DNA from 2 places in the Mesorhizobium sp. WSM4830 genome. Region 1 is predicted to be linked to the other one. Evidence: riboswitches for the same ligand, from Rfam matches in the RefSeq annotation. Region 1 holds a riboswitch; the other holds the start of a gene.
What was found. A riboswitch is a leader RNA that binds a small molecule or an ion and turns the genes downstream of it on or off. The one in region 1 is predicted to bind thiamine pyrophosphate.

Region 2: it holds a riboswitch for thiamine pyrophosphate, as region 1 does, so the genes downstream of both, thiB (thiamine ABC transporter substrate binding subunit) here and thiC (phosphomethylpyrimidine synthase ThiC) in region 1, are expected to answer to the same signal.

What each region holds. Positions count from the first base shown of each region.
Region 1 is NZ_JBVVQI010000019.1:52,703-58,660, reverse strand. It holds gene AC0L2Y_RS22640 (thiazole synthase) at 1-530, opposite strand, end outside; gene thiS (sulfur carrier protein ThiS) at 532-729, opposite strand; gene thiO (glycine oxidase ThiO) at 698-1,699, opposite strand; gene thiC (phosphomethylpyrimidine synthase ThiC) at 1,696-3,531, opposite strand; TPP riboswitch at 3,634-3,750, opposite strand; gene AC0L2Y_RS22620 (porin) at 3,994-5,154, opposite strand.
Region 2 is NZ_JBVVQI010000037.1:14,464-20,421, reverse strand. It holds gene AC0L2Y_RS30115 (M48 family metalloprotease) at 1-359, opposite strand, end outside; gene thiQ (thiamine ABC transporter ATP-binding protein) at 613-1,404, opposite strand; gene thiP (thiamine/thiamine pyrophosphate ABC transporter permease) at 1,401-3,002, opposite strand; gene thiB (thiamine ABC transporter substrate binding subunit) at 3,260-4,273, opposite strand; TPP riboswitch at 4,317-4,431, opposite strand; gene AC0L2Y_RS30095 (thiamine diphosphokinase) at 4,550-5,194, shown strand; gene AC0L2Y_RS30090 (ABC-F family ATP-binding cassette domain-containing protein) at 5,196-5,958, shown strand, end outside.

The sequences.
Region 1 (5,958 bases):
CCAGGGAGATGTCCGCGCATCAAGCGCAGAGCCGTTATGTTGATCGGTCCGAGAGCGGAACCGATCGGTGCGCACCACGGCATCAAGACCTTGCAGCCCGCCTCCAGCAGCCGCTCGGCGACAACAAGGTCGTCGGTGGTATAGGGGAACACCGAAAAGCCGTCCTCGCACAGGATGCGGGCAGCTTCGACCAGGCCGAACACATCAGGCTGCAGCGTGTCGTGGTTGCCGATCACCTCGAGCTTGATCCAGGTCGTCGCGAACACCTCGCGCGCCATTCTCGCCGTTGTGACCGCTTCCTTGACGGAGTGGCAGCCGGCCGTGTTGGGCAGGATTCTTGTGCCAAGCGAGCGGATCAGCGACCAGAACTTTTCGCCGTCCCTGCCGCCGGCCATCTCACGCCGCAGGGATACGGTCACCACCGAGGTGCCCGATGCCTGGACCGCATCGGCAAGGATGGCGGGCGATGGATATTGAGCCGTGCCGAGAAACAGCCGAGAGGGAAGCGTCGTCCCGAGAAGCTCGAACATGCTAGCCTCCCTGCATAGGTGAGAGGATTTCGATCCGGTCGCCGTCGCTCAACTGGAACTCCGCCCGGTTGGCTTTGTGCACGAGGTCGCTGTTGACGGCCGTCGCCAGCCAATCGCCTTCGTAGTCGAGCGCGGCAAGCAGTTCGGCCAGCGTTGAGGCGTCAATCTCAAGCGCTTGGCCGTTGACGATTAGTTTCATTGGCGAGCTCCAAGGTTTTGTCATGACTGAAGACGAGTTCGGCCGCCTGGCGCGCCATGGCGGGAGCGAGAAGAAAGCCATGGCGATAAAGCCCGTTGATCGCGACGGTGTTTCCGCGTGCTTCGACACGCGGCAGATTGTCGGGAAAGGCTGGACGGACGCCGACACCGGTTTCAACGATCTCGGCCTCACCAAAGGCCGGATGGAGGGTATAGGTCGCGCTCAAAAGCTCCATCATGGAACGCGCCGTGACCCGTCCAGCGGACTGGCTCTCGATCATCGTCGCGCCGGCCATGAATTGGTGGTCAGTTCGCGGCACTACGTAGAGCGGAAAGCGCGGATGAAGCAGCCGGACCGGGCGCGAGAGCGAGACATCCGGCGTGCGCAGGATCAGCATCTCGCCACGAACGCCGCGCAGTCGGTCGTCGACGGCGGCAATCCCCGTGCAGTCGATCCGGCGATCGAAACCGGAGCCAAGCCGGGCGTCGGCGCCGAAGCGGAACTCGACGCCCATCTCTGCCAGTCTGTCATGCAGTGCCGCCATCGCCTGGCGCGGGTCGAGATGGGCTTCGTCGGGGAAGAGCAATCCACGACGGAAGCGGCCGGCGAGGTCGGGCTCCAGCAACGCGATTTCGTCTTCATCGACGCGCTTTTGCCCCGAGGTGCGGCTGGCGAACCGCTCGAGTTCGCCGTTGTCACGAGGCGCGGCCACAACCATTGTTCCGGCCCGTGTGAGCTGGTCAGGCGTCGCCGCATCCCACCAGTCCGCGGCGTTGCGTCCGAGATCGAGCACGGACTGCTCGGCGCTTTCACGCTCGCACCAGGGCGCCAGCATGCCGCCGGCGAACCACGACGCATTGCCGCCGAGGGCATCTCTTACCTCGGCAACTGTCACCGCCGCGCCGCGCGTGGCGAGCTCGAAGGCAGCGGTGAGGCCGGCGACACCCGCCCCTTTGACCAGCACCCTCATGACGGCTCATGCGCCTCCGGCATAAACGATGCGCCGGTCTCATCCGCGGACACGTAGAGATCGCCGCCTTCGCGATATTTCGCCGCCATCGCCGCCATGCCCTCCTTCTGCGCCTCGCCGCGGATGTCGTGGGAAATGCGCATCGAACAGAATTTCGGCCCGCACATCGAGCAGAAATGCGCCAGCTTGTGCGCCTCCTTGGGCAAGGTCTGGTCATGGAAGGACCGCGCGGTTTCCGGATCGAGCGACAGGTTGAACTGGTCCTCCCAGCGGAACTCGAAGCGAGCGCGCGAAAGGGCATCATCCCTGACCTTCGCCGCCGGATGCCCCTTAGCCAGGTCGGCGGCATGAGCCGCGATCTTGTAGGTGATCACGCCGGTCTTGACGTCGTTTCGATCGGGAAGGCCGAGATGTTCCTTCGGCGTGACGTAGCAGAGCATGGCTGTGCCGAACCAGCCGATCATGGCAGCGCCGATACCTGAGGTGATGTGGTCATAGCCCGGCGCGATGTCGGTCGTCAGCGGTCCAAGCGTATAGAACGGCGCCTCGCCGCAGACGGCGAGCTGCTTGTCCATGTTCTGCTTGATCTTGTGCATAGGCACGTGGCCAGGGCCTTCGATCATCACCTGGCAATCTTTGGCCCAGGCGATCTTCGTCAGCTCACCGAGGGTCTCCAGCTCTGCGAATTGCGCCGCATCATTGGCATCGGCGATCGAGCCCGGACGAAGGCCGTCGCCGAGCGAGAAGGACACGTCATAGGCGCGGCAGATGTCGCAGATCTCCTCGAAATGCTCATAGAGGAAGCTTTCGCGGTGATGGTGCAGGCACCATTTGGCCATGATCGAGCCACCGCGCGAGACGATGCCCGTGACCCGGTCGACGGTCAGCGGGATGTAATGCAGCCGCACGCCGGCGTGGATGGTGAAATAGTCGACACCCTGTTCGGCTTGTTCGATCAACGTGTCGCGGTAGACCTCCCAGGTCAGGTCCTCGGCGATGCCACCAACCTTTTCCAGCGCCTGGTAAAGTGGCACCGTGCCGATCGGCACCGGCGCATTGCGAACGATCCAGTCGCGGATGTTGTGGATGTTGCGGCCGGTCGACAGGTCCATCACCGTATCGGCGCCCCAGCGGATCGCCCAGACCATTTTGTCGACCTCTTCGGCCATCGAGGAGGTGACCGCCGAGTTGCCGATATTGGCGTTGATCTTGACCAGGAAATTGCGGCCGATGATCATCGGCTCGCTCTCGGGATGATTGATGTTGGCGGGAATGATCGCCCGTCCGCGCGCCACTTCCTCGCGCACGAATTCCGGTGTGACGAAGTCGGGGATAGCGGCGCCAAATGCCTCGCCGTCGCGCTCAAGCTTGCCGCGCAGCATCTCACGACCAAGATTCTCGCGGATGGCGACGAACTCCATTTCAGGCGTCATGATGCCGGCGCGCGCATAGGCAAGCTGGGTCACCGCCTTGCCCTGCTTGGCCCTGAGTGGCCGGCTGCGAATGGGAAACTCCGGCGTCAGGCGCTCGCCCGCCGCAAATCCGTTGTCCTCCGGCCGGATGTGGCGGCCCTCATAAGCCTCGACATCACCGCGCGCTGAAATCCATTCGTGACGAAGCCGGGCAAGACCCTTTTCGATACTGATTTCGACGGTCGGGTCGGTGTAGGGGCCGGACGGATCGTAGACGGTGACGGCCGGCTCGTCGGCCGTCGGATGGACGGAGATTTCGCGCATCGGCACCCTGATCTGCGGGTGGATGGCACCGGGCTTGTGGATTTTCCGGGAGGCGGGCAACGGTCCCGTCGAGACGGCGGGAGTGAGGGCATTCATCTGAGGCTCCTTTGCTCAAGCATTGGAGATCCAGTTCTGTGCCGGAAGGATGAAAAGACGCTTCTGTTGACCTGCCGAAACAGGACCTCGGGCGTAAACTCCCGCAAAGCGCTTGCACCGTCCCTACGCCAGTATGAACTGGATCAGGTTCAACGGGTCACTGCGCCGCGAAAGCCAGCAGTATCTCAGCCCCTTGCCGGGACTCCCCTGGTGAATGCTTCAGGTTGAACGGGCCGGCGCCGATTTGTCAAGCGCATTCGGGCCGAGGCGATGATCGGTAGCCGGTCAGACCATATGTCGGCGACAAACCAGGCGTTGGAGACGAAGACAGGGATAAGGGGTCGCAAACGGTTGAACTAAAGATCGGTCCTTATGATGATTACGCCTTCAATCGGCACCGAAGGTTTGCGCGTAAATCGCCTTCGGGCGATCCGCTGGGGCGCCGACACCAGATGGAGTTGTTTAAAATGAGCTTTGGAATCGGAGTATGCCGCCGAGGCTGTTCTTTTTGCCGACGTGAGTCCAGTTCACGCGGGAATGGTCGACCGCGCCGGCGCCGAAGTTGCTGTAGTGGTCGTAGTCGACTTCGGCTGTGACTGTGAAACCTGGAACGACCAAGTAGGCGACGTTTGCAGCCACACCAGAGTTCCAGAACTGATCACCCGAGACCTGAAGGTTGAACGAAGTTTTCTCGTTGAGTGTGTAAGTGGAGCCGGCCCAGAAAGCCCAGTTGCCGCTCCAAGTTTTGTAGAAGCCGCGACCGTGAGCGGCGACTGCATTGGTTGGGTCATCATTGAGATTGCCAATGGAGCCATAGCCGAACATTCCGAATAGCGACAGGTCATCTGTGACATTGAAATCGACGCGGACCTTGCCGGCCAAAGCATCGTAGTTGCTGTCACGGGCGATTACGCCGGTGATCGCGCCCCAGCCCTGCGTCTGTTTTACGCCGAAGACGACGTGCGGAACATGGCTGTCGATAGTACCGACTACACCCGACCCTTGTTCAAGTGAAACCAGAGCCGAAAAGCCATTGCCGGCATCGAAGTAATACTGGGCCACGTTGGTATCGAAGTCGCCGTACGGAACGAGTACGTTATTGAGGACGTTCCCGGCGTAGCCTGTAAACGTGTCGAAGGCCGACTCGTCCTTACCAACTCGGAGGCCACCAAGCTGAATCCAGGCGGAAGCCAACTTGACGCCGCTGTTGAAGCCATAGTTCTGAGGGCTGTCCGGACCCGGATGAGCGTTGCGGTTGCCGAAGTTCACGCGGTTTTCAGTATAGGTCTTCAGTGCGCCGAGTTCGGTCTCCTGGCGCGTCCAAGTTTTGAACGTGAAACGCGTGTTGTTTCGCCAGGTGCCCCGAGCCTCGCCAGGGCTCCCATCGGTGGTTCTTGCCCCGTCATAGGATCGGACATCGCCGAGGCCGACGTCGTAACGGATGTAGCCGCCGATGCGCAGGCAGGTCTCGGTGTCGGGGATATGGAAGTAGCCCGAACCGTAGACGTCGCAGATCTTGACGTATTCGGTCGGGTCCGGCGCAGAGACTTGGTCCGCCGCGCGAGCGACGGAAACGGAGATCAGGGCCGCAACTGAGCCGAGAAGAAGGCTGCTTACGTTCATTCCGGATCTCCATTCAAAGGTTAAAAGATAATCATCAAGATGAGTTCTCGTGAATGCTAAAAGTGCGCAATTGAACGTTTGAAACTTTTGTTGCACAAAAACGAACTGCTCAAACGACTGGAGATTTACGGAAGAACAACTATGCTTGGTCATGCATTGCCCGAAAAAGGTTGGATTCGACCTGTGTCAGGCTCAAAGAAAGGCAGGACGCCTATTGCTTTGCCCCGCTGCGCTTCCACACTGCTGTTCAGCCACTCAGTTAGATTCAGCACTTCTGAACAAATCGCCATTATTCATCTCTGCTATTTGTGGGTTGGGCGTCGGCGTTCGATGCAGAGCAGCAAGCGACGTGCCATACTGAAGAGGTAGCTCGCGCTGACACTTAAATGCCCGGCGAAACTTCGTCGTGCTCTCTTCTTTTTTGCTTTTGGGGGTCACGCTGAGCACGAAAAACAGATGTTTCGGACATGGTTCGTATGTTCGATATGTGACACTTTCGTTCGATACCGTCAGCATTTGTTCGCTGTCAGCCGACGAAGCGACGCCTCTGGGCACGTTGCGCTATGACCAGCAGGGCGCGCCCGAGTGCGCTGCGTTTGAATACGATGCAGGCTGGCTGACAGCAGCGGAAGGCTTCTCGATCGAACCGGGTCTGCCATCGTCACAGGCCCTCAATTCCATCGGAAGACCGGCGACGGATCCCATAGCGCGATCGCCGACACGGAGCCGGACGGATGGGGCCGGCGTGTTATCCAGCGCGACCACGCCAAGCCTCGCCAAGAGGCGAGCCGGGGGAAATGGCGC
Region 2 (5,958 bases), on a different contig from region 1:
GTGATGTAGAGATAGCCGCCCGGCAGCGCGAAGGCATTGACGTTGGGCGAGTTGAGGATGGTGATGCGGTAGGTCTGGGTCGGGTTGGCCGACACCACGGTCAGTCTGCCGACGATCTTGGCCACCATGCGCTCGAGCTTGGGGTCGGAATACTCACCGCCATAGGTGGCAAGGATGCGCGGGTGCTGCGCCTTCGCCAGTTGGGCGAGCTTGCTGTTGGCGGCGACATTGTCGACCGTGATCGGCTTGTCGGAGGGCTGGAAGCCCGATTCCTGCACGTCGGGAGGCGTGAACATCTGGCAGCTTGCCAGCGCCAAGGCAAGACCGGCCAGCGCCAGAAAGCGCGCCAGCGGTTTCACTCTCCGATTGTCGATGCCGGTCGGCAGATCGGCTTCCTTTCAAGTCCTGGGACGTGATCGCGAAAATCGGGCGCGATTTCCGGAAAGCATCACGCGCAAAATCAAGTGCTACGGCGTCCTTCGTGCGTCCGACAGATACGAGGCAGCAAGGCCAAATCACGGTCTAGGCCGGACCAGCTCCTGGGGACCTAGCCACACTACCTCGACCATGGCAAGCAAGCGCCGCTTCGCCTTCCGCCGGTTTGACCATAAATTATGTCCGCTTCCGGGCAACATCTCGTGATCCAGCCGCAAACGGACCCGAGCCGATATAGCGTCGGAATGCCTCCGGGCCAGCCCCGACGAAAAAATCGGCGGCGGTGCCCGTCGCGGCAACCGTGCCACCATCCAGGAAAACCATGTTTTGGCCGATGCGGCGCGCATCGTCCGGCTGGTGCGTGACGAACAGCACCGTCATGCGCTGCTCCGAATGGACGTCGGCCACCAGGTCGAGCATGTCGTCGCGCAGTGCCGGTCCGAGCGAAGCGAACGGCTCATCGAGCAACAGCACCGGCCGGTCGCGCACCAGGACCCGGGCGAGCGCGACGCGCTGCCGCTCGCCGCCGGAGAGTTCGCTCGGCAGCCGGCTTTCCTTGCCGGCAAGGCCGACGCGCTTCAGCGCTGCGGCGATTGCGGCGCGGTCAGCCTCGCTCAGCCTGAGCGAAGGCGAGCGGCCGAGCCCAACATTCTGCCCGACGGACAGATGGGCAAACAGGTTGTTTTCCTGGAACACCATCGATACCGGCCGCGCTGAAGGCGGCGCAGTGCTGACGTCGGCGCCGCCGATCAGCACGCGGCCCGACCGCGGCGTCTCGAAACCGGCCGCCAGATTGAGCAGCGTCGACTTTCCCGACCCGCTCGGCCCCATGATGGCGGTGATCTCCGACGCCGGGAAATCGACATCGAACATGAGCGGCGTTTCACCATAGCTGAACGAGACGTTGTCGAGCCGCACCGCCGCGCCTTTTTCCACCGAAATCGACCGTTCCGGGCTGATCGGCATCATGATTTCTCCCTCTTTCCCAGCCAGTCCGCGGTCAGCACCAGCGCCAGGCAGACAAGGCCGAGCAGCAGCGCCAGCCCGGCCGCATCCTCGGTGCGGTAACTGCCCATGCGCGCCAGCAGCAGATAGGGTAAGGTCTGCACGGAATCGCTGCCGAACAGCGCAATGACGCCGAGATCGCCGAGCGACAGCGCCATGGCGAAAGCGAATCCGGTGGCGAGCGGCCGCCGCAGCGACGGCCAGTCGACCAGCCGCAACCGGTTCCAGCCCGAGATACCAAGCTGTGCACAGAGCCGTTCGTGGCGTTCGCTCGCCGCGTCATAGGCAGGGCGGATGGCGCGGATGGCGAACGGCATCGCCATCACCGCATTGACCGCAACCACCATGACAGGGGCGATCGCAAAGACATCGCTGACGGCGCGCAAGAGCAGGAACCAGCCGGCGCCGATGACGATGGGCGGCACCACCAGGACGAACCCCGCACCGGTGTCGGCCAGATGTTCGAGCAGTGTCCGCCGGCCTGTCCGCCGGGTGAGCGCCAGCGCCCGGCGCGCCATGACCAGCGACAGCGACAATGCCACAGAGAGCAGCGCCGACAAGAGGGAGAGTCCAGCACTGGTCGCCGTCGCTTGCCGCACCGCGCTCTCGCCGGCCAGTCGACCGAGATCGGCGCCAAGCCCGGCTGCCAGCGTCGCCGCCATCGGCCCGGCGACAAACAGCAATGCCAGCCCGATCACCAGCGCGTTCAGCACGGTCTCGGCCGCACCGGCTGAAAAATACCGGCGCGGCGCCACCGGCAGATTGGCGTCGCCGGTCACATTGGCGCCGAGCCGTGTCAGTGCCAGCACGACCACGAAGGTCAGCGCAATTTGCAACAAGGTCAGCGTCACCGCCCGCGCCGGGTCGAAGTCGAAACGCAGCGCCTGGTAGATGGCAACCTCCAGCGTCGTCGCGCTGGGTCCGCCGCCGAGCGTAAGCACGATGGTGAAAGAGGTGATGCACAGCATGAAAACGAGCCCGGCGATGCCCGGCAGGGCCGCACGCAGCGGCGGCCATTCGATCAGCCGAAAGGCCGGCGCAGCGCCCATGCCAAGCTGGCTCGCCAGCCGCCATTGGTTGGCCGGCACGGTCTGCAATGCTTCCAGGAACAGCCGCGTTGCCAGCGGCAGGTTGAAGAAGACATGGGCAACGAGGATGCCCGACAGGCCGTAGATGCCGGGCCAGCTCTGGCCGCCTAGCGCGCCCAGCGTGCCGGCAAAATACCCGGCACGGCCGTAGAGCGCCAGGACACCGAGTGCGGCAACAATGGCCGGCAGCGCCAGCGGCAGGGCGAAAAGCTGCAGGATAAAGCCTCGCCCGAGAAACTGTGGATGCCGCGACAGGGCGCGCGCGACGAACAGCGCCGGTGCAACGGAGAGCAGGGTCGAAAGGACTGCCTGCCAGAGCGTGAAACGGGCGACGCGCAAGAGATAGGAATCGAAAGCGGCGCCGGCGCCGGACGGGTCGCGCATGGCTTGCAGGATGAGACCTGCGAACGCCCCGCCGATCAGCAGCGCGATGGCTGCGAGCGCGACGATGCCGGCAGTGACGCGGGAGTCCACTGATGACGCGCGTTGCACGCTACACCGCCCGATTCGAGATTCTTAGCGAGGACAGCGTTCCTTCGCGCCCCCCTCTGTCCTGCCGGACATCTCCCCCACGAGGGGGGAGATCGGCTGTCACTTCGGCCTTAGCCAATTTCCAACGTTGCAGGACTGAGCGAGACGCCGAAGCTGCCAATCTCCCCCCTCGTGGGGGAGATGTCCGGCAGGACAGAGGGGGGCGCCGTAGAGTGACCACCTTGATCAGCTCGCCACGACTACTTGCTCATCGCCGCAAGCCACTCATCGACCCAGGCCTTGCGGTTGGCCGCGACTTCCTCCGGGCTGAACAGCAAGGTCTTGGTCGGTTTGACAAGCTTGTCGAACGCCGGATTGAGCGGCTTGTCGGTCTTGCCGGCCGGGAACATCCAGTTGGTTTCGGGAATGACATCCTGGAATTTCGGTCCGGTCATGAAGGCAATGAACTTTTCCGCCAGCGGGTTCTTCGCGCCCTTGGTGGTGATCCCCGCAACCTCGATCTGCAGATATTCGCCCTCCTCGAAGGACGCTGCCTGGTAGCGCTCGGTGTTTTCGGCGACCATGTGGTAGGCCGGCGAGGTGGTGTAGGACAGCACCATCGGCACCTCGCCCTTGGTGAACAGGCCGTAGGCCTCGCTCCAGCCTGGCGTCACCGTCAGCACCTTCGCCTTGAGCTTGGCCCAGGCTTCGGGCGCCTTGTCGCCATAGACCGACTTGACCCACAACAGCAGGCCAAGGCCCGGCGTAGAGGTGCGCGGATCCTGGATGACGATCTTGTCGCCGGCATTGCCCTCGACCAATTCCCTGAGGCTTTTCGGCGGGCTCTTCAGTTTTTCGGTATCGTAGACGACGGCGAAATAGCCATAGTCGAACGGCACGAAAATATCGTCGCTCCAGGCTCCCGGGACGCTGACGCCCGACACGGCGCCGTGTGGCGAAAACAGGCCGGTTGCCTTGGCGTCGGCGGTCAAATTGGTATCGAGGCCAAGCACGATATCGGCCTTGGTCGCGGCGCCTTCCAGCTTCACACGATTGAGCAGCGCTACGCCGTCGGCGACCGAGACGAATTCAACGACGCAGCTGCATTCGGCCTCGAAGGCCTTCGTCACAGCGGGTCCCGGACCCCAATCGGCGGTGAAGCTTTCATAGGTATAGACGGTCAGCTTATCCTGTGCCGATGCCTGCCCTGGCAGGGCGAGCGCGGATGCCGCAAGCAGGATAATCGAGACAACAGAGTGAAAAAAACCGCGCATCGGCGCCTCCTTCGTTCGCGTTGAAAGGAATTGAGGCGTCGGGCTGTCCGAAACGTCTAATCCCTCCGCCGGTACAAACCGGATCAGGTTCAGCGGGTTGGCAGTCTTGCCTCTCAGCCGGTCCGCGAAAATCGCGTCCGGCACCCCGTTAGAGCGTTGCGACACATAGGCCCGGCCGAAGTGCTGCGCAAGCGGAAGTTTGCCGGACATCCAAAGCCCAGCCTTCTGCCGTTTCATCTTCCGTTTCCGGGGCAGGGCTGGTAAGGGCCACGAGATATGAGCAAATTCACCATCCTGCTTGGCGGCGATCTCATCCGCACGCCGCTGCTCGACCGCCAGGTCGAAGGCTCGCGCGTCATCGCCGCGGATGCCGGCATCGGCCATGCGCGCATGCTGGGCCTCAGGCCGGAACTCTGGATCGGCGATTTCGATTCGGTGCCTGCCGATTTGCCGGAGGATCTGGCCGCCGTGCCACGGCAGGTGTTTCCCGCCGAAAAAGACAAGACCGACGGTGAACTCGCTATCGCCGCCGCACTCGAATGCGGTGCGACCAGCCTTGTGCTCGCAGGCGCCTTCGGCGGCAAACGCACCGACCACATCTTCCTGCATCTGGCGCTGAGCGTCCGGCTGGCGGAAGGCGGGACGGAAGTGCTTTTGACCAGCGGCGCGCAGGAAGGCATTCCCTTGCTGCCGGGAAAGACTGACTTCGACTATGCCGACGGCACGCTGTTTTCGGTGCTCGGCTTCTCCGATCTCGCCGGCCTGAGCGTCACCGGTGCCAAATGGCCGCTCGACCATGTCGAGGTCGCGTTCGGCTCGTCGCTGACCATTTCCAACGAGGTCAGGGGCCGGCTGGAAATCGCGCTGGCCAGCGGCCGCGCGCTGCTGCTCGCGCATCCTTTTCCCCTACCCGAAAGCTGACATGGCGCCGCCACTTCTCAATCTCGACGGGATAAAGCTGACCTTCGGCGGCACGCCGCTGCTAGACGGTGCCGCCCTGACGGCCTCAGCTGGCGACAAGATCGCCCTGGTCGGCCGCAACGGCTCTGGCAAGTCGACGCTCCTCAAGATTGCCGCCGGGCTGATCGAACCGCAGGACGGCGAAGTCTTCCGCCAGCCTTCGGCGACCGTGCGCTACTTGCCGCAAATTCCCGACATGGACGGCTTTGCGACCGTCCGCGCCTATGTCGAGGCAGGGCTCGGACCCGCCGACGATCCCTACCGCGCCACCTATCTGATGGAGCATCTCGGCCTGACCGGCGAGGAGCGGCCGAACGACCTCTCCGGCGGCGAGGCGCGGCGCGCCGCCCTCGCCCGCGTCATGGCGCCGGAGCCCGACATTCTCCTCCTCGATGAGCCGACCAATCATCTTGACCTTTCGGTTATCGAATGGCTGGAGGAGGAGCTTGCCCGCACCTCCTCGGCACTGGTCGTCATCTCGCATGACCGTCGTTTTCTCGAGCGCGTGTCGCGCGCCACAATCTGGCTCGACCGCGGCCAGACCCGCCGTCTCGACAAGGGCTTTGCCTTTTTCGAGGAATGGCGCGACACGGTGCTGGAGGAGGAAGAGCGCGAGCAGCACAAGCTCGGTCGCCAGATCGTGCGCGAGGAGCACTGGCTGCGCTATGGCGTGACAGCACGGCGCAAGCGCAACATGCGCCGGCTCGGTGAGTTGCAGACCATGC